One region of the Paraburkholderia caledonica genome, then DNA from elsewhere that is predicted to be linked to it. Evidence: riboswitches for the same ligand, from Rfam matches in the RefSeq annotation. Region 1 holds a riboswitch; each other region holds the start of a gene.
The links. Region 1 has a riboswitch for cobalamin ahead of cobW (cobalamin biosynthesis protein CobW). Riboswitches for the same ligand answer to the same signal wherever they lie in the genome.
Positions count from the first base shown of each region.

Region 2: another riboswitch for cobalamin. It lies ahead of H281_RS0100695 (TonB-dependent receptor domain-containing protein); the one in region 1 lies ahead of cobW (cobalamin biosynthesis protein CobW).
Region 3: another riboswitch for cobalamin. It lies ahead of H281_RS0114765 (oxidoreductase); the one in region 1 lies ahead of cobW (cobalamin biosynthesis protein CobW).
Region 4: another riboswitch for cobalamin. It lies ahead of H281_RS0120035 (CbtB domain-containing protein); the one in region 1 lies ahead of cobW (cobalamin biosynthesis protein CobW).

Region 1 covers NZ_KB911056.1:6,043-10,764, forward strand. Annotated here, with positions in the region: gene cobN (cobaltochelatase subunit CobN) at 1-1,080, opposite strand, end outside; gene cobW (cobalamin biosynthesis protein CobW) at 1,087-2,190, opposite strand; cobalamin riboswitch at 2,348-2,628, opposite strand; cobalamin riboswitch at 2,719-2,963, shown strand; gene cobA (uroporphyrinogen-III C-methyltransferase) at 3,194-3,961, shown strand; gene H281_RS0133545 (cobalamin biosynthesis protein) at 3,958-4,380, shown strand; gene cobO (cob(I)yrinic acid a,c-diamide adenosyltransferase) at 4,377-4,722, shown strand, end outside.
Region 2 covers NZ_KB911034.1:138,937-143,658, forward strand. Annotated here, with positions in the region: gene H281_RS0100680 (EVE domain-containing protein) at 1-386, opposite strand, end outside; RNA gene ssrS (6S RNA) at 469-650, opposite strand; gene H281_RS0100685 (cell division protein ZapA) at 813-1,127, opposite strand; gene H281_RS0100690 (ATPase) at 1,124-1,480, opposite strand; cobalamin riboswitch at 1,698-1,978, shown strand; gene H281_RS0100695 (TonB-dependent receptor domain-containing protein) at 2,071-3,996, shown strand; gene H281_RS0100700 (FecCD family ABC transporter permease) at 4,024-4,722, shown strand, end outside.
Region 3 covers NZ_KB911037.1:453,351-458,072, reverse strand. Annotated here, with positions in the region: gene H281_RS0114770 (precorrin-8X methylmutase) at 1-365, opposite strand, end outside; gene H281_RS0114765 (oxidoreductase) at 375-1,925, opposite strand; cobalamin riboswitch at 2,009-2,194, opposite strand; gene H281_RS34665 (bifunctional cobalt-precorrin-7 (C(5))-methyltransferase/cobalt-precorrin-6B (C(15))-methyltransferase) at 2,280-3,539, shown strand; gene H281_RS0114755 (cobalt-precorrin-5B (C(1))-methyltransferase) at 3,545-4,633, shown strand; gene H281_RS0114750 (cobalt-precorrin-6A reductase) at 4,630-4,722, shown strand, end outside.
Region 4 covers NZ_KB911039.1:421,225-425,946, forward strand. Annotated here, with positions in the region: gene H281_RS0120025 (ATPase domain-containing protein) at 1-673, opposite strand, end outside; gene H281_RS0120030 (histidine phosphatase family protein) at 867-1,457, opposite strand; adenosylcobalamin (AdoCbl) riboswitch at 1,536-1,622, shown strand; gene H281_RS0120035 (CbtB domain-containing protein) at 1,674-1,895, shown strand; gene H281_RS0120040 (CbtA family protein) at 1,907-2,701, shown strand; gene H281_RS0120045 (2OG-Fe(II) oxygenase) at 2,854-3,681, opposite strand; gene H281_RS0120050 (FAS1-like dehydratase domain-containing protein) at 3,927-4,722, shown strand, end outside.

The DNA.
Region 1 (4,722 bases):
AAAGTCTACGCGTTCGCGATCGGGCTGATAACGCACCACGTCGACTTCCGTATGCGGACAGCGATACGCGAGTCCCTTGAAACTGATCGCGCGCGTGATGATGCGCCCGTCCACTTCGGGCAGCGCGATATGCATGGCGATGTCGCGCGAATTAAGGCCCTGATTGTCCTTGAGCCAGTCCTCGCGGTTGCCGCCACTCAGAATCACCTGAAGCACAGGCGCGTCGCCGGCGAGCGCGAGCGGTTCGGGATCATCGATCGCAGAAGCGGCGAACGCTGTCGTGTTGAGTACGAGCGCCGCGTCATGTTGCGAGCACAACGACTGTACGACTTCGCGACTCACCGCGTCCTTCAACGACGTAATCGCGATTGGCAGCGGGTTCACGCCTTGTGCGTCGAGCGCTTCGATCAGCGCGTCGAACACAGCTGTGTTGGCCGCCTGAAGATGCGCCTTGTAGAACAGTATCGCCGCGACGGGCGCGTCGTGCCGCCAGCGCGCTTGCCAGTCGGCGATTGTCGGCGTGTCGCGTTGCGGATGGTAAAGCGACGCGGCCGGCAACGCGCGGGGCGGCGCAGGCTCGTGTCCCCAACCGAGCGCGCGATACGCGATGCAGCGCAGAAACGCCTCGGCATTCTGGGGACCGCCTTCCCGCAAATAACGCCACAACTGATGGCACAGATCCGCGTCCGCGGTGCTGCGCGCAAGCAGATTGGGATCTTCCTGCAGATCGCCCGAAAACATCGCGAGCGTTTGCTGTTTGCGCTCCGCTAGCGCGACGACCTGTTCGATACCGTACGGCCAATAAGCTTCGCCGCCAAGATGATCGACTACGACGACGCGCGCGTGTTGCAGCACGTCTTCGACGTAGAAATCCACCGACGCCGGTTGCCGCAGATACGTTACGTTCGCGAGGCGCACGCTCGGAAAGCCGTCGCCGAGACGAGGAAACACGCTTGCCAGCAGCGACAACGTGGTGTCCGCAGAACTGAGCACGACGATATCCGCAGGCCGCTGATCGATACGGATCACGCCTTGCGTATCGTCGACGAAACCGCCCGGTGTGGTGCGCAGCAGATGCATGTGCGCTTACGCCTGTTGCGCTGCGACGCCCGGCACCTGGGCGTTCGACACGCCCAGCGCCGCGTCGAACGCGCGCTGCAGCGCGGCTTGATCGAGGTCTTCACCGATCAGCACGAAGCGGCTTTCGCCCGCCTCGCCAGGTTGCCAGCGCCGGTCGAAATAGCTGTCGAAGCGCCGGCCCACGCCCTGAATCACGAGACGCATTGCTGCGCCCGGCAACGCCGCGAAACCCTTTACACGGTAGATCGTGTTGCTCTGAACAAGCGTTTGCAGTGCGGCGATTACTGCTTCACGCGACAGCACGTTTGCATGCACCACTACCGAATCGAATTCATCGTGGTGATGGTCCGCATCGTCCGCCGAACCGTGATGGTCGTGGCGCAAGTGAATCGTTTCTTCCGATGCGGCTTCGAGTCCGAACAACGTATGCAGATCGAGCTGCGCCATGTGCGCGCGCACGACCTTCACTTGCGGCGGAATCTCCTCGCGGATCACGGCTTCGACCGCATTCTGACGAGCCTCATCGAGCAGATCTGTTTTGTTCAGAATCACCAGATCGGCCGAAGCCAACTGATCTTCGAACAACTCGTGGAGCGGCGATTCATGGTCCAGATTCGGATCGGCTTTGCGCTGCGCGTCGACAGCGAGCGGGTTTTCCGCGAACTGGCCGCTTGCGGCAGCGGGGCCGTCGACCACGGTAATCACTGCATCGACGGTGAAACTGTTTTTGATCTGCGGCCAGTTGAACGCCTGTACGAGAGGCTTCGGCAACGCGAGACCCGATGTCTCGATCAGCACATGGTCGATCTGCTCACGGCGCTCGACGAGCTTTTCCATCACCGGAAAAAACTCCTCCTGCACGGTGCAGCAGAGGCACCCGTTCGCGAGTTCATACAATTGCCCTTCCGTTTCGACACCGTTCTCGTCGCAACCGATGCCGCAACCCTTAAGGATTTCGCCGTCGATACCGAGTTCGCCGAACTCGTTGACGATCACCGCGATGCGCTTGCCGCCCGCGTGCTGAAGAATGTGCCGCAACAGAGTGGTTTTGCCGCTGCCGAGAAAGCCCGTGACAATGGTGACGGGGATCTTGCGCATTTGAGTTTGCATCGTGAGGTCCATCCCAGGAGTTGCAGGCGCCGGCCGGCGTAGTCCGCACGCATGAGGTCCAGCGCGTGCCTCGGGCATGAACGACGGCCTTGCTACAACAGGAAAAACGCAGAAAACGGGTGTGAGGGCATGAGCGCAGCGCCGCATCCCCGCGACGTTCGCCCTTCGTGTTCCGGCCGGTATCCGGGCTGGCGAAAGCGCCGCTTCCCCTTCCCGGACGAGTGATTTCTCGCCCAGTGGTGATATGCCCACGCGGCCTTGCGCGTGGACACCGAAGCCGGCACTGCGACGCCACGCAAACCGCCGTGACGTCACTTTTCGCTTACCGTTGCGGGGGCAGCACAGGTTGACCCAAACCGTGACAGGCGGGCGCCCTGTTTCCCGTTTAACTGCATGCGCACGAGCGCGCACACGAGCACCAGAAGTGCGTGCGAGTTTAGGCCGACCGTCTGGCGCCGTCAAGGAAACGCGGGCCCGGCGCGCTTATCGCACGGGCTTCTCCGCTTATCGCACGGGCTTCTCGTGTGCTATCGTATGCGCGCGTTTGGTGCCCGCACATGCATTCGCGTGTGCAGTTAAACGGGAAACAGGCAGCGCTCCCGCGCTCAATCTGTGCTGTCCCCGCAACGGTAAGCGACCTGCGGTGCAATGTTCATGCTGCACCGCGCATGCGTTTTCGATGCCACTGTCCGATACATTCGAATGAATGCGGGCGGGAAGGCAAAGCGCGTGAGGCCGCCAGCCCGGATACCGGCCAGATGCGGAGGCGACCGTGCGTTTCTCGACGTCACGTCGCCGGCAGCCGGAATCCGCGAGGGACGGATGTGAAGGCGCTGAAGCACGGCGAGGCAGCCGGGTTCGCACCCGCGCGTGCCGTCGTGCGTGAAGACACCGCTTGAATGACTTCGATCTCCAATCACCTGGGCTCGTTCGCGCGCCGCACTGCATGGCGCATGCCGGCGGAGCGCGCAACGTCGTTGCCGTGCACGGTTAGCGAGGCGCGATGACACGCGCGTGGCTGATCGGCGCAGGGCCCGGCGACGTCGAACTGATGACGTTGAAGGCAACGCGCGCCCTCGCACAAGCCGACGTGATACTCGTCGACGATCTCGTGAATCCCGACGTGCTGCAATTCGCGCGCGCCGACGCGTCCATTGTTTACGTCGGCAAACGCGGCGGTCATCCGTCGACGCCGCAAGAAGGCATCGTCGCGCAAATGCTCGATCATCTGCATGCTGGGCGCAGCGTCGCGCGACTCAAGGGCGGCGATCCGTTCGTATTCGGCAGAGGCGGCGAAGAGCAGCAGGCGCTGCATGCGGCCGGAATCGAGGTGGAGATTATCAGCGGGATCACAGCCGGAATCGCGGCGCCCGCAGCTATCGGCATTCCGGTTACACACCGCGATCATGCGCAAGGCGTGATATTCGTGACCGGCCACGGTGCGGGCAGCAGCGAGCCGGATTGGGGCGCGCTCGCCGCCACCCACATGACGCTCGTCATCTACATGGGCATGCGGCGGCTGAAGGATATCGTCAGCGCATTGCTCGCAGCCGGCATGCGCGCCGACACGCCGTGTGCGGCGATCGAATCGGCTACGCGTCCGGAGCAACGCCATGCGCTTTCGAGGCTTGGTGAATTCGCCGATGCCGTCGCGCGCGCGGGACTCGGCTCGCCTGCGATCGTGGTGATAGGCGGCGTGGCGTCGCTCGCGCTCGCGCGTGCCGCCGCGGCAGGCTCATCAGATGCGGCATCTTCGCCGGACGCGAAATGAAAACGCTTAGCGTGGGCATCGGTTGCCGCCTGCATACATCGGCGGACGAGATCGAAACGGCGGTGCGCGCCGCGCTCGGTTCGCACACGTTCGAACAGATTGCAACGGTAGCCTCTATTGAAACGAAAGCCGACGAACCGGGCCTGCTGGAGTTCTGCGCGCGTCACGGGTTCACGCTGCAAGTGTTCAGCCGCGAGCAGATTCTCGCGATTGGCGTTCACGAACCGTCGGCCGCCGCACGCGAGCATCTCGGCGTGGACGGCGTATGCGAACCGTGCGCGTTGCTCGCGGTGGCCGCCGGTTGCACCGCACATCTGATCGCTCGCAAAACCGTTTACGCTGGTGTCACCGTGGCGATCGCATCGACCGCACCAGCGCCAGCACACAGTGTCACCACCATCTCACAGGACCTTCCATGAAGACCGATCCCGAATCGCATCAACGCATGACCGAACGCCGGCGCGAAGGCCACGAAAAGAAGCAGGCCAACGCGACCGTCGAAAAGGGCCTGCTGATCGTCAACACCGGCACCGGCAAGGGCAAGACAACCGCCGCTTTCGGCATGGCCGTGCGTGTGCTCGGCCACGGCATGAGGCTTGGCGTCGTGCAGTTCATCAAGGGCGCGCTGCATACGTCGGAGCGCGACTTCCTCGGCGCGATTGCCAACTGCGACTTCGTGACGATGGGCGACGGCTACACCTGGAACACGCAGAACCGCGACGCCGACATGGCCACCGCACGCAAAGGCTGGGACGAAGCAC
Region 2 (4,722 bases), on a different contig from region 1:
GCCAGCACTCGCATGTCTTTCAGCTCGTCGTGCTCGCGCAATGCGGCGAGCGGAATCAACGGAATCTTCTTCTTGAAGACCACGTCGACGAGCAGCCAGCGCGGCGTTTCCTGCGACGACTTAGGATCGTAGTAAGGACTCTTCTTGTCGAACTGAGTCGGGTCCGGGTAAGCGGTAGACGCTACCTCGGCGATCCCGGCGATGCCAGGCTCGGGACAACTCGAGTGATAGAACAGCACGCCGTCGCCGACCTGCATCGCGTCGCGCATGAAGTTGCGCGCCTGATAGTTGCGCACGCCGGTCCACGGCAACGTGCGGTGCGGTGCGTTGGCAAGATGGTCGATGCTTGCTTCGTCCGGTTCGGACTTCATTAGCCAGTAGCGCATGAATCGAAGGGAACGTTAAGGTTGGAAAAGCCGGAGCCCAAACAAAAACGGCACCGGACAGTAGTCCGATGCCGTTCCAAATAAGGTCCCCGCCTTGGCCGCTAGGCCGGCATCCTGAACCGGGGGTTCAGAATTGGTCGCAGTTAGCAGCACTTCGGGTACATCAGACAGAGTGACGCGCACGCCCGTGCTACAAATTTCCGCAACCGTGCACATGGCATTGGTTCAAGGAATATATGACCTTGGCGAACCAGGCAGGGAAGCTAAACCGATGAAGCTAAAACCATTCAGGTGAAACGTTTGCCGAGTGTGCTCGTGCATGCTCTCACGCGCTTTGCTCAGCTGCTACGTGTGCCACCTGGTTGAATCTGCAGCCGACCCGAAGACCGGCCACTTCTACTTCCAGACACGTTGCAAACTTGCTGCTTACTGCATGGTGTACTGCTCGATCACAGTACCCAGTTGTTCGTTCATTTGATGCATTGTACGCCTGATTTCTTCAGCGGGAAATGCTTCTCCGTGACGCACGCTCGATTGCAGCTTAAGCAGTTCCGATGCCAGCGACAGCGCGGCCATGACAGCAATACGATCCGTGCCGCGCACGTTACTGTTATTGCGGATCTTCGACATTTCGGCGTCGACTCGTGCGACTGCTTCAAGCAGCGCGCCTTCCGTTTCCGGCGAGCAGGCGAGACGATAGGGCACGCCGAGAATCGATACTTCGATCTGCTTGGTGGTCATGCATTTTCTCCATGGCGAGTGGCGTCGCTCTCCGCTTCGACTTCATGCTGAGCGGGCTCGAGCAGATCGAGCTGGTTGTCCGGCTCGTTGTGCCCGCGAGCGCGCGGCAATTTTTCGAGGATCGCATTGAGCCGCACTTGAGCGTCGTCGATCTTGGCCGACAGCGCGTCGCACTCCGCTTGCAGTGCATCGCGTTCCTCGCGAACCATGGCAAGTTCCGTGCGCGTGGCTTCTGCCTCGGCGCGCGACTGGGCGAGCTGCTCTTCAAGCGCAACGCGCGCTTCGTTGTGGCGCTGGCTGATCGCTATCAGCTTGCCGATATTCTGTGAGAGTGTTTCGAGTTCGGTGAGCATGTGCTGCGTCCTCTAAAGACCTCGCATTTTAGCGCGGAATGCCGCACGTTCCGACATTTGTCTCGTTTCGAGACGTAACAACACCGCTTTATGCAGGCTTTTTTCGACTGAAGATGAAAAAGTACTCGTGTGTCACAGATCGCGTCGGACAATACTCTGCTCCTGTCCGAATCATCGCTGTCGTGACCCGCATTCTTGACTGGCCCCGAGGCCGCTCATACACTGGCCGCACTCTGGTGCCCGCGCGCGCAATTCATTGCGCGTGCAGTTAAACGGGAAGCAGGGCGCGCCGTTCACCTGAACGCGCGAACCTGCGCTGCCCCCGCAACGGTAAGCGACCGCATTCGCTTTGCACTTCGTGCTTTGCAGTTCGCGTTTGCAGTTCGATCCCCATCGCGTGTTCCAGTTCAACATGCGAGTGTGCCACTGCGCGTCACGCGTGGGAAGGCGGGATCGAGCGTCGTCAGCCCGGATACCGGCCAGAGGGAGAGGCGCGCGCCCGCGAAATGAAGTCAAAAGCGCTCGCGCCTCGTTACGCGACGGCCTGCGGGGAAGCGGGCCGCGCACGCCATCCACGGGAAACTTCACTCATGCTGTCCCCTATCGCCCGCGCGGCGCTGCTCGCATTTGCAGGGCTGCCGCAGCTCGCGCATGCGCAAGCCGCCGACAGTTCGCCTGCGCCGTCGGTTGCAGTCGCACCGGTCGCGCCTGTTGCTACGAGCGCTGTATCCGTCGCTATCGCCGAATCATCACCTGCTGTTTTGTCGCCCGTCGTCGTCACCGCCGAGCGCGGACCTCAAGCGCTCGCCGACACGATTCCGCAAACGTCGCTATTCGATCAGCAGGACATTGCCGACACCACCGCAACCGATCTGCCGGGTCTGCTGCAACTCGCGCCCGGCGCGCAAATCTCGCGCACAGGTGGCCCCGGTTCGACAGCAAGCCTGTATCTGCGCGGCGCGTCGTCGACGCAATCGCTGATTCTCATTGACGGTGTGCGCGTCGATTCCGTGAGTCTCGGCACCGCGCAAATCGCGCAGATTCCGCTCGATCAGGTCGACCACGTCGAAGTAGTGAATGGCAACGTGTCGGCCTTGTATGGCTCGGGCGCGATCGGAGGCGTGGTTCAGGTGTTCACGAAAGACGGCGGCGATCATCCGCCGCGTTTCAATTTTTCCGTGGGCTACGGCAGCTACCACACGCAGACGCAACAGGTGGGCGCGAACGGCGCGTTGGATAAGGACGGCCGCACGACCTTCAACATCTCGCTCGCGCGTTCGAAAGACGACGGTTTTTCCGCGCTCAATCCTCGTGAGGCGCCGAATGCGAACCCCAATGCGAACGGCTATCTGAACGAGAGCATCTCCGCTTCGCTGCGCCATAAGTTCACCGACAACTGGGACGCGGGCGTCCGCTATCTGCAGTCGAACGGCAACAACAGCTACGACAATGCGTACGGCGAGCCGACCGATCTGAACAATCTGTACACGAAAGTGCGTCAGTTGTCCGCCTTCGCTAACGGCAAGCTAACGGACTGGTGGACCACGCACTTCATCGTTGCGCAAGGCGACGACCGCAGCGTGTCGAACACCAACGGTCTGTATAACGGCCGCTTCGACACCGACAATCGACAGTACACCTGGCAAAGCGATTTCGCGCTGGCCGCGCAGCAGAAACTGCAGGTCGGCTACGAGCATCTGGACCAGAGTCTCGACTCCGATACATTTGCCGCGCCCACTCGTCATGTCGACTCGGGCTTCGCCGGTTATACGGCACGCTTCGGGCGCAACCAGATACAGGCTAACCTGCGGCGCGACCAGTACTCCGATTTCGGCGGAGCGAACAGTTACTATCTCGGCTATGGCTTCGACATCACGTCGCGCTGGAAGCTAAGCGCAAGCTATTCCTGTTCGTTTCGCGCACCGAGCTTCGACGATCTGTACTATCCGCTGAGCGGTAATCCGTCCATTCAGCCGGAGCGCAGTCATTCGATCGAAGCAGCGTTGCAGTACGCATCCAATGCGCTCGGTGTGATGCGTTTGAGTGCTTTCCAGACGCGTTATTCGAATCTGATCGACTATGAACAGGTGACGCCGGGGATCTATCTGGCCGAAAACGTGGGCCATGCAAAAGTGCAAGGACTCGAAGGATCGTGGAGCGGACGTGTAGGCAAGACCGATGTGCGCGCGTCGGTGACGCTGCAAAATCCGGTCGACCTCGACAACGATACCGACCTCGTGCGGCGAGCGCGGCGTTTCGCGTCGCTGACGGTGAATCGCAGTATTGCAGGATGGCGCGTGGGCGGTGAGTGGATCGTGAGCGGTCCGCGCGAAGACAGCAGCGGCAAGCTCGGCGGCTACGGTGTCGTCAACCTGGCAGCGCGCTACAACGTCACGAAGGCATGGTACGTGGCCGCGCAAATCCAGAATGTGTTCAACAAGGACTATGAAACGGCCTACTCGTATAACTCGCCGCGGCGCGGTGCCTATGTCACGGTCGGCTGGCAGCAGCAGTGATGCCAGCGCCGTGCTGGGAACGCGCCGATGAGCCGTCATGAAGGTTCGATGCCCGCAACGCTTCACGCGATGACTGCGAAGCGCGCCGCCGCGATCTGGCTCGTGCTTGCTCTCGCCGCGCTTGCCGTATTGATGGCGTCGCTCGCATTGGGCAGTGTGTCGCTCGCGCCCGCGCGCGTGATCGAGGCGCTCTCGCCGCTGCATGCGGGCGCGTCTGACGCGAACTCTGCCGATCTCGCCGGCGAGATCGTGCGCACGCTGCGTTTGCCTCGCGCGCTGGCCGGTTTTGCTTGCGGCGCATTGCTCGCATTGGCTGGCGCGCTGCTGCAGGTGTTGTTGCGCAATCCGCTCGCTGAGCCCTATGTATTAGGCGTATCGGGCGGCGCCGCAACGTTCGCGCTCGTCGCAATGATCGCCGGTTGCGCGTGGTGGCTCGTCGATGCGTCGGCATTCGCGGGCGCATTCGTGTCCATTCTTCTCGTGCTCGGCCTTGCACGTCGCGAGTTGTGGCGCGGCGAACCGCAGGACACGTCGCCGCGCCTGCTTCTGACTGGCGCCGTCATCGCGGCAGGCTGGGGCGCGCTGATTACCTTGCTGCTCAATCTTGCGCCGGACAATCGTTTGCGCGGCATGTTGTTCTGGCTGACCGGCGACCTCAATGGCAACGCGCTGCCGTGGACCGCGCTCGTCGCGCTGGTCGTCGTGCTGATTGCCATCGTGCCCGTT
Region 3 (4,722 bases), on a different contig from region 1:
CACAATTCGAGCGCGGCGGCCGAGCGCGTATTGCCGAGTTCGCGAGCGAGCGCGGGCACTCGTTCATGCGTAAGCGTGCAGATCACGTCGTTGTTCGCCGGCAACCGCGCGCGCGTGATGCCTTGCGCGACCATGCCGGCGTCGCAGAGAATCGGCGCGCCTTGCGCGAGCGCCGTGCGGCCCGCTGTGCCGGCATGGTCGGAGAACGCGAGATCGTCGATCACATCGACCATCCCGCACGCGTGGATCACGCGCACCGCGAGTTTTTCGAGGTCGGCAGGAATGCGCGACAGGTCGGCTTCGGCGCGGATCGTCGCGAAAGACTGGCGATAGATCTCCTGACCGTCGCGAATGTAATCAAGCATCGGTGTCACTCATGTGTCGCTTCGAACAAGGCGCGCGATTTTATCGGCGGCCTGTTCGACTGTCAGTTGGCGCGCGACGCATTGACCGAAGCCGGGGCCCTGGTCGCGTCGAAATAGGTCGTACATGCCGGGCGCCGCAGCGAGCAGCGTAAACGGTGCGCAATGCGCGGCAGCACATGAGCGCGGACACCCGCTCAAATGCACGTCGACGCCGGCGGGCAGGCGCTTCGCGAGATTCAATGCGTCGGCTTTGGTATCCGCGAGGCTTTTCGCGCAGCCAGTGGAACCGGCGCACGCGATCAGGTGCGTGATGGCTTCGGCGCAATCGCATGCGAGGCCCAGCGGGTTCAGCGCGGCAAGCACAACGGGCACTGAGAGCGTCCGGATATCGGGCAGCAGCACGCTTTGCCACGGCGTGATGCGCAGCGTGCCGTCGCCATGTTGTTGCGCGAGCGCGGCGAGGCCGTGCAGCGTGGTCGCATCGATACGGCCGAGCGGCGGTTGACCGCCGGCATGCCATGTATCCGCGGCGCGTTGCGCATGTGCGCCGAGGCGCAGCGAGGCATCGGCGGTCGTGCTGCGACGCCAGTCGCCGAGCTTCGCGTCGCGTGTCAGTGGAAAATCCACGTAGGTTTGCGCATGCTGCAATATCGCGTCCGCCGAATGGGTGTCGAGCAGATGACGCATACGCGTGGCGTCGGCAGCGGCAAGATCTAGAAACGTATGCAGCAGCGCGCGCACGAGCGCCGGAACTTGCGACGGCAGCACCGAGGCCAACGCGCCTGTCGCATCCGCATGCGATCTTTCGGACGAGTTCGCAGCGTTGCCTGATGACGATGGCGACTTCCCGCCGATGTGCGTGTTTGCGCTCGCGTTTGCATCCACGGTCGTGCAGCCCGCGAGCCCGAACACGAAGCGCACCGCACCGGCCGAATCTTGTGCTGCCGCGAGCCACACGTCATGCGGGTGGTCCACTCTCGCGAGCCGCTCGCCGCCGTCGAGCAATAACGCGAATTTCGGCGATAGCGCCGCAAAACGCGGTTCACTTTGCAGCAGCGTGAGAAGGGCGGTGCACAGAGGTCTGGTGTCGAACAGTGCGCACGGGTCGCGTCCGGCAGCGGGGCTGATCATGACGTTGCGCACGTCGTCAGCGGCGGCGGCATCGAGGGCGTGCGCTTTTCGATCGTGACCGTGATCGTCTTCGGCGGAATCGGTCGGCGCTCTATCGCCCATTCTTTCAGAGCCGCTTGCAGCGCCCGGTCCGAGCCCCGCATCGATCAGCTTGGCGACCAGCGCAGCTTCATGGCCGGCCCGAACACCGCGCAATTGCAGATTCGCGCGATTCGTCAGTTCGATCACACCCGCCGTATGCTGCGCGCTCGCGTTGGCGATCGCCTCGGCCTGAGCCGCGCTCAATTCGCCGCCTGGCAGCTTGATCCGACAAATACCGCCGTCGCGCGCCGCCACGATCCGCAGCAGGCCCGGACACGCCGAGGGCCGCAGCGCAGATGCCGCGTCGGGCAAGACAGTGGAGGGCGAAGCTGGATTCAAGACGGACACCGGGTTAGCGTCGCGCGACGGCCCGAGCAAGCGGTCAAAACGGCATTGCTGCGGCATCGGTACACCCCGCCCGATGTTGGCTGGCACGAACAGTCTGGCCGGCAGGTCTCCTGGCTGGCAGGTCGTCGTCCGCTGCGGCCTTCCCGGTTGAACCAGTGGCGCCAAGCGCAGGCGGACTCGCTGCATACAGTTGCGGGGGCAGCCACAGCGGCAATCTTCCCGCTGTGTTCCCTGTTAGGCCCCGAAGGGCACCGGCGGCTGTATTATGCCTTTTTTCGGATAGCACAACGAGGCTGGACGCTTTGACCGGCGTGGCGCAGTGCATTGTTTGAGATACAAAATGAGGAAGGGTGCATGTCGGCGTGGCTGACGGTAGTGGGCATTGGCGACGACGGCTTCGCCGGTTTGGGGCGGCCCGCACGGCGTGCGTTGCTCGAGGCGTCGGTGATTTACGGCGGCGAACGTCATCTGTCGATGTTGCCCGCGCGGCTGGCCGCGCGGCGCGCCGAGTGGCCGCGCCCATTCGATCTCGCGCCGCTTCTGGCCGAGCGCGGCGGTTCGGTGTGCGTGCTGGCGAGCGGCGATCCGATGCTGTTCGGCGTCGGCGCGACGCTGGCTCGGCAGTTGCCGGCCAGCGAACTGCGCGTGTTGCCCGCGCCGTCGTCGTTATCGCTCGCGGCGGCGCGGCTCGGCTGGCCGTTGCAGGATGTGGCCACGGTGTCGGTGGTTGGGCGGCCGTTGCCCACGCTGAACGCTTATTTGCATGACCGCGCACGCGTGTTCGTGCTGAGCGCGGACGAGCGCACACCCGCCGCGCTTGCCGATCTGCTGAGCGCGCGAGGTTTCGGCGCAACGCGGATGACCGTGTTCGAACATCTTGGCGGCGACGACGAGCGCCGCATCGACGGCCGCGCGGATCAATGGTCCCCGGGCGATGTCGCCGCGTTGAACCTGGTCGCGCTCGAATGCCGCGCGACCGAAGGCGCGCCGCGCCTGCCGCTCACCTGCGGCCTGCCCGACGACGCGTTCCGTAACGACGGCCAGCTCACCAAACGCGATGTGCGAGCGATCACGCTCGCGCGACTCGCACCGACGCCCGGCGAATTGTTGTGGGACGTGGGTGCGGGCAGCGGCTCGATCGGCATCGAGTGGATGCGCGCGCATCCGACTTGCCGGGCGATCGCCATCGAAGGGCACGCGGAGCGTCAGCGCTTCATCGAGCACAATCGCGATGCGTTGGGCGTGCCGGGCTTGCAACTCGTAGCGGCCCGCGCGCCGCAAGCGCTCGAAGGGTTGGCCGCGCCGCACGCGGTGTTCATTGGCGGCGGCGTGACGGTGCCCGGCGTGCTCGAAACGTGCTGGGACAATTTGCGCGACGGCGGCCGGCTGGTCGCGAACGCGGTCACGCTGCAAGGCGAGGCGGCGCTTGCCGCATGGCGTGACAAACATGGCGGAACGCTCACGCGAATCGCGCTTGCGGACGCTCAGCCGCTCGGTGGCTTCGATACGTGGCGGCAAGCGCTGCCGATCACCTTGTACGATGTAGTGAAGCGTTGCGCTGCCAACGGCGTCCATAGTGTTGCCGATAACCTCAACGCTGCTTCATCGGCGTGACGCTCATGCGCGACGAAACGCCTGAACAACCCGCACCGCTGCGCAGCGGCTACACGACCGGCAGTTGTGCAACCGCCACGTCGCTGGCGGCCGCGCGTCTGCTGCTCGCGGGTGTGGTCAGCGAGGTGGCCGAAATCGTGTTGCCCAAGGGCCAGCATGTGCCGATGCCGCTCGTGTTCTGCCGGTTGACCGATGACGGCGCCGAAGCCGGCACGATCAAGGATGCCGGCGACGATCCCGATGTCACGCACGGCGCCGTGGTGTTCGCGCGCGTGCGTCTGGTCCCTGAGCCAGGTGTGGTGTTCCGCGCCGGGCCGGGCGTGGGCACGGTGACGCGTGCGGGGTTGACGCTCGCCGTCGGCGAACCGGCGATCAACCCGGTGCCGCGCAAGATGATGAGCGAGCATCTTGCAGAACTCGCCGCCGAGCATGCCTATGGCGGCGGTTTCGAAGTGACGATTGGCGTTGAAGACGGCGAAGCGCTCGCGCTCAAAACGATGAACCCGCGGCTCGGGATCGTGGGCGGCCTGTCGATCTTGGGCACGACGGGCATCGTGCGGCCGTTTTCGTGCTCGGCCTACATCGCGTCGATTCATCAGGGCATCGACGTCGCGCGCGCTAACGGCTATATGCATCTCGCCGCGTGTACAGGTAACGCGAGCGAAGACGCGATGCGCTCGCACTACGCATTACCCGATATCGCGCTGATCGAAATGGGCGACTTCGTCGGCGCGGTGCTCAAGCATATGAAGCGCGCGCCGGTCGAGCGCCTGAGTATTTGCGGCGGTTTCGGCAAGCTGAGCAAGCTCGCGGCGGGCCATCTCGATCTGCATAGCCGCAACTCGAGCATCGATCTGGAACGGCTCGCCGCATGGGCCGCCGAACAGGGCGCCGACGACGCGTTGCAATCCGCGATCCGCGCGGCCAATACGAGTCAGCAAGCGGTCGCGCTAGCGCACGCGGAGCAGGTGCCGCTCGGCGACATTGTCTGTGCGCACGCGCTTGCCGTCGCACGCGAAATCGTGCCGCCGCAGGTGAACGTCGAGATGTTCGCGATCGACCGCGCGGGCAAGCTGATCGGAGTCGCGCGATGACAAAGGTTCTGCTGCTCGGCGGCACCGGCGACGCTTTACGCATTGCCCGCCAACTTACTTCCGTCGACGTGTACAGTCTCGCGGGACTC
Region 4 (4,722 bases), on a different contig from region 1:
CGTGGTATCCCTCGCGGAACTTGATGCCGCGCATCTTGGCAATGCGCAAGCGCCGGCGATTGCCGCCGTAGTCGTGCACGACGTTGTCGAGCGCGATCACGCCGTGAGCGATGCTATGCAATTGCACGTCGCCCGGGTCGGACGTATTGTCGTCGAGCAGCAAGACCGTGCATGCGCGCGTGGCGAAATAGCGTTTCAACGCGAGGATTTGCCGCCGGTAGCGCAGTGCGTTCTGCGACAGCAGGCGCAACTCGGACAGACTGTCGAGCACGATCCGCACAGGCTTGATCTCGTCGACCTGCTGGATGACGTTTCGCACCGTTTCGCCGAGTTCGACCTCGGCCGGATGCAGCACCGTCTGCTCGAATTGCGGATCCAGACCTTCGTCGGAGACCAGTTCCAGGATGTGGAACTGGCTCAAATCCCAGCCATGGCTGTCAGCTACCGAGATGAGCTCTGACCGCGTCTCGGACAGCGTAATGTACAGACCTGCCTGACCTTCCTCAGCGCCCTGAAGTAAAAATTGCAACGCCAGGGTGGTTTTACCCGTTCCCGGCGCGCCCTCCACCAGGTACATGCGGTGCGGGGTGAGGCCGCCTCCCAGGATGTTATCGATTCCCTCGATTCCTGAGCAAAGGCGGGTAGGCTTGTGAGTGGCAGCGTCTTTTGACATAGCGTGGTTATAGCATCGAATAATTGGCCTGGTCCGTCAGCCGGTATCGCCAGAATGCAAGTTGCATGCCTATTGCGAAAAGGCCGTGGTTGTCGCGTGTGCGGCGGCGGAAAAGCGTGATCAGCGCCGTGTTAGTTTGTGTGGGCGGCGGCTGTCTGTATCGGACGAATAAGCCTTGGTTGTTCCGGCAAAGTCACGACGACGTCGGCCGCCATGTCCAGCCCCGTCGTTGAGAGCGCTGCAGTTCGACGACCGCGAGCGGTGGGATTTCAATCCGCGAAAACACCGCTGGCGATGTGCCCAACACATGGACGATCGCCGCGCGGACCAGCGGCGCATGCGTCACGGCGACCACATCGTGGACAGCCTGCGACGCGCTATCTGGCGCGACGTCTATTGCGTCAAGCCATTTGCCGATCCGCTGCACCACCTGGCTGAACGATTCGCCGCCGTGAGGGGCGGCGTCGGGGTCGTGTGTCCAGGCTGCCAGTGCGTCGGGCGCTTGCGCGGCGAGATCGTTGAGGCGTTGGCCGCGCCACTGGCCGTAGTCAACATCCGAAAGCGCGGTGTCCACCTTCGCAGCGAGGCCGAGCGCCAAGGCCGTTTCGCGCGCGCAGGCGGCGGGGCTGACGAATGCGATTGCATTGTCGGCAAACGACAGGCGCGCTCGCGCTGCTTGCGCTTCGCCGAGGCCGCGGGCGTCGAGCGGATCGTCGGCGGGAAAGCGGCCCGCGCGCATGGCCGGGGTCGGCGCATGGCTGACCAGTAACAGCCGCAGGTTCATTTTTGAGTTCCCGTCAATATGCGCTCGTGTCGCTGTGTGATAGCTGGCGCGGAAGTTTAGCGCGTAGAATAGCCGCACTGCGAAGCGCGGAAGCCGGTGAAAGCCCGGCGCGGTCGCGCCACTGTAATCGGCATCACAAGCCGAAAGCCAGACCTGAGCTTCGCATCATTCCTCTGCAATCGACTACGGGGCGCGCTACCCCAGGAGATGTCCATCATGACTGAAGCTGTTTTCGATTCCGCCGGCCAGCCCGCCATTCAGCCCACGCCGATTCCGTTGCGTGAACTGCTGCCTTGGGCCGTGTTCGGAGGATTGCTGCTGCTGCTCGCGCTGTATTTCGTCGGTGCGGAACAGGGCGCCACGTCTTTAGTGCCTGGCATGTACGTGCATGAGTTCGTGCACGACGGCCGCCATCTGCTCGGCTTTCCCTGCCACTAACGGAGCAGAACATGGTCGGTAAGTTGTTGTTGCGCGGGATGCTTGCAGGCATCGCCGCGGGGCTGCTCACGTTCGCGTTTGCGCGAGTGGCGGGCGAGCCGCAGGTCAATCAGGCGATAGCCTTCGAAGAGAATGCCGGGGACGGAGCCGGCGCAATGCATGAGCATGAGCACGCCGGTGCGGCTGCGGGTGCGGACGCGCACGAGCAAGCGCATGAGCAGGAGTTGGTCAGTCGCGATACGCAAGCCGGATTGGGATTGCTGACCGGCGTAGTGACCTACGGTGCGGCATTCGGCGGACTGTTCTCTCTGGTGTTTGCCTATGCGTACGGGCGGGTGGGGGCGATGAGCGCGCGTGCGTTGTCGGCGTGGCTTGCCCTCGGCGCTTTCGTCGCACTGGTGATCGTTCCCAACATCAAGTATCCGGCGAACCCGCCAGCGGTCGGCGACCCGGAGACAATCGGAACGCGCACGGGCCTGTTTTTTCTGATGATCGCCATCTCGCTGACCGCGATGGTTTTTTCGCTAAAGGTCCGGCGCCGCGCGGCGATGAAACTTGGCGCATGGAACGGCTCGATCGTGGCCGGACTTGTGTTCATCGCCATCATTGCCGCGGTGCAGATGTCGATGCCTGTGATCGACGAAACGCCGGCCGGTTTTCCCGCGGCGCTGCTGTGGAAGTTCCGTGTGGCTGCACTCGGCATGCAGGCGATCATGTGGGCGACGATCGGGCTACTGTTCGGCGCGATCGTCGAGCGGAGTTCGTTCATGCGTGTCGGGAATCGGACAGCGACCCGGTCGGCTTGAGGTCTTCTGTCGGCTTGCGTTGAGCGGCTGGCTGCGTGAGTTGGTTAAGGCTGTGGGTGTTGAGCGCGCGCGGTGGTATGACACGGGCTGGAAAGTATCAGATGTGATTTTTTGGCCCCGTCACCGCCGCCAATCGCGAGCACGCTCAACAACTACATATTGACCACGCCATCGGACGACGACGCCATCGCATCATGAAAAATAACTCCCAACGTATGCCTCTGTCCCGATCTCAAACGGCTCACTCCGTGCCGCAAATTCACGCGATATACACCACGCGTGCCTTGCACCGGCCGATGATGAACCGCGAACACCACGGCATCTCCCTTGCGCAGCGGCACGACTTCCGCGCGTGACTGCATTCGCGGACGCTGCTCGGTCATCACGAATTCGCCGCCGGTGAAATCCTCGCCGGGTTCCGACAGCAGAATTGCAACCTGTAGCGGAAACACGTGCTCGCCGTAAAGATCCTGATGCAGACAGTTATAGTCGTCGGTCATGTACTGCAGCATTAGGGGTGTCGGGCGCGTCTGGCCCGCAGCGTGGCAGCGTTCGATAAACTCGGCGTGTGCGCCCGGATAGCGAATGCCGATGTCCATCACCTCGTTCCAACGATTCGCCACCGGCACGAGATGCGGATACAACTCGCGGCGCAACTGTGCGATCAGCGGCGGCAACGGATACGAGAAATACTTGTATTCGCCACGGCCGAAGCCATGCCGCGCCATCACTACGCGACTGCGGTACAAGTCCTCTCGGGGATACAGCGCAGTGAGGGCATCGCATTCGCGCGCGTCAAGCAGCCCGTGCAGCATCGCGCAGCCATAGCCGTTCAGCTCTTCTTCGACGTGAAACCAATCAGTCGTCTCGATGCGCGCCGTCAGTGAACTTGCATGATTGCGGCTCTGCAACGGCTTCGATTCAGTTTTTCGATCCTGTTCCGGCGATTGGGCGCGGGCATCTTTCGCCACCGTATTCATCAGAGTCTCCCTAAGCGATTTTCGAACGATGATTGAGTGTAAGCGCGCCTTTCAGGCCGCGCACTCCGACTCTTGCGCTGTAATTCCCCAACGTTGGAGGCGCGCGGACCAACCGGCGATGTGTCCGGCAAAACAGTGAGTTGCGAGCAGGAAAAAGTGACGCCGCCCAACGATAACCTTTGCGAAGCGCGTCGCGTCGTTCATAGTAGGTGCTGTCAATTGGCCGCTCCACCGGAGGCTTGTCCATGTCGGATTCCCACCAGAAACTCGATGATTGGCTCGGCACCGAGCGAGTCGCCAAAGATCTCATTACCGCGTTTCCGCTCGCAGCTCTCGCGGCGACATTCGATCGCGAACAAAGCGGCGACACCGTTCCGCCGCTTTGGCACTGGCTTTACTTCTTGCCGATCGCGCGAATGTCCGAAGCCGGCCCCGACGGTCATCCTAAGCGCGGCGATTTTTTGCCGCCGGTGCCGCTGCCGCGCCGCATGTGGGCCGGCGGGCGCATCACTTTCCATGCGCCGCTGAAAGTGGGTGAGCGCGCCACGCGTACGTCGACCATTGCGAACATTGAAGACAAGACGGGTCGCTCGGGGCGCCTCGTGTTCGTGACGGTGCAGCACTCGATTGAAGTCGGCGGCGAACTGAGGCTCGAAGAAGAGCACGACATCGTCTACCGCGACGCACCGCTAGCAGACGCGCGGCCTCAGCAGCCGCAACTCGCGCCGCAAGGCGAGCGTTGGAGCCGCATTATCGAGCCTGATCCCGTCATGCTGTTTCGCTATTCGGCGCTCACCTTCAACAGCCATCGCATTCACTACGACTATCCCTACGCGACGCAAGTCGAGGCTTATCCTGGCCTCGTGGTCCACGGGCCGTTGATTGCCACGCTGCTGGTCGATCTTGTTCGTCGCCAGCAACCCGATGCAACGCTGCAGAGCTTTGCGTTCAAGGCGCTTCGCCCGACGTTTTCGGGCCAGGCTTTCATGGTGTGCGGCGCGCCCTCGGCGGATGGAAAATCGATCGACCTATGGGCAAAAG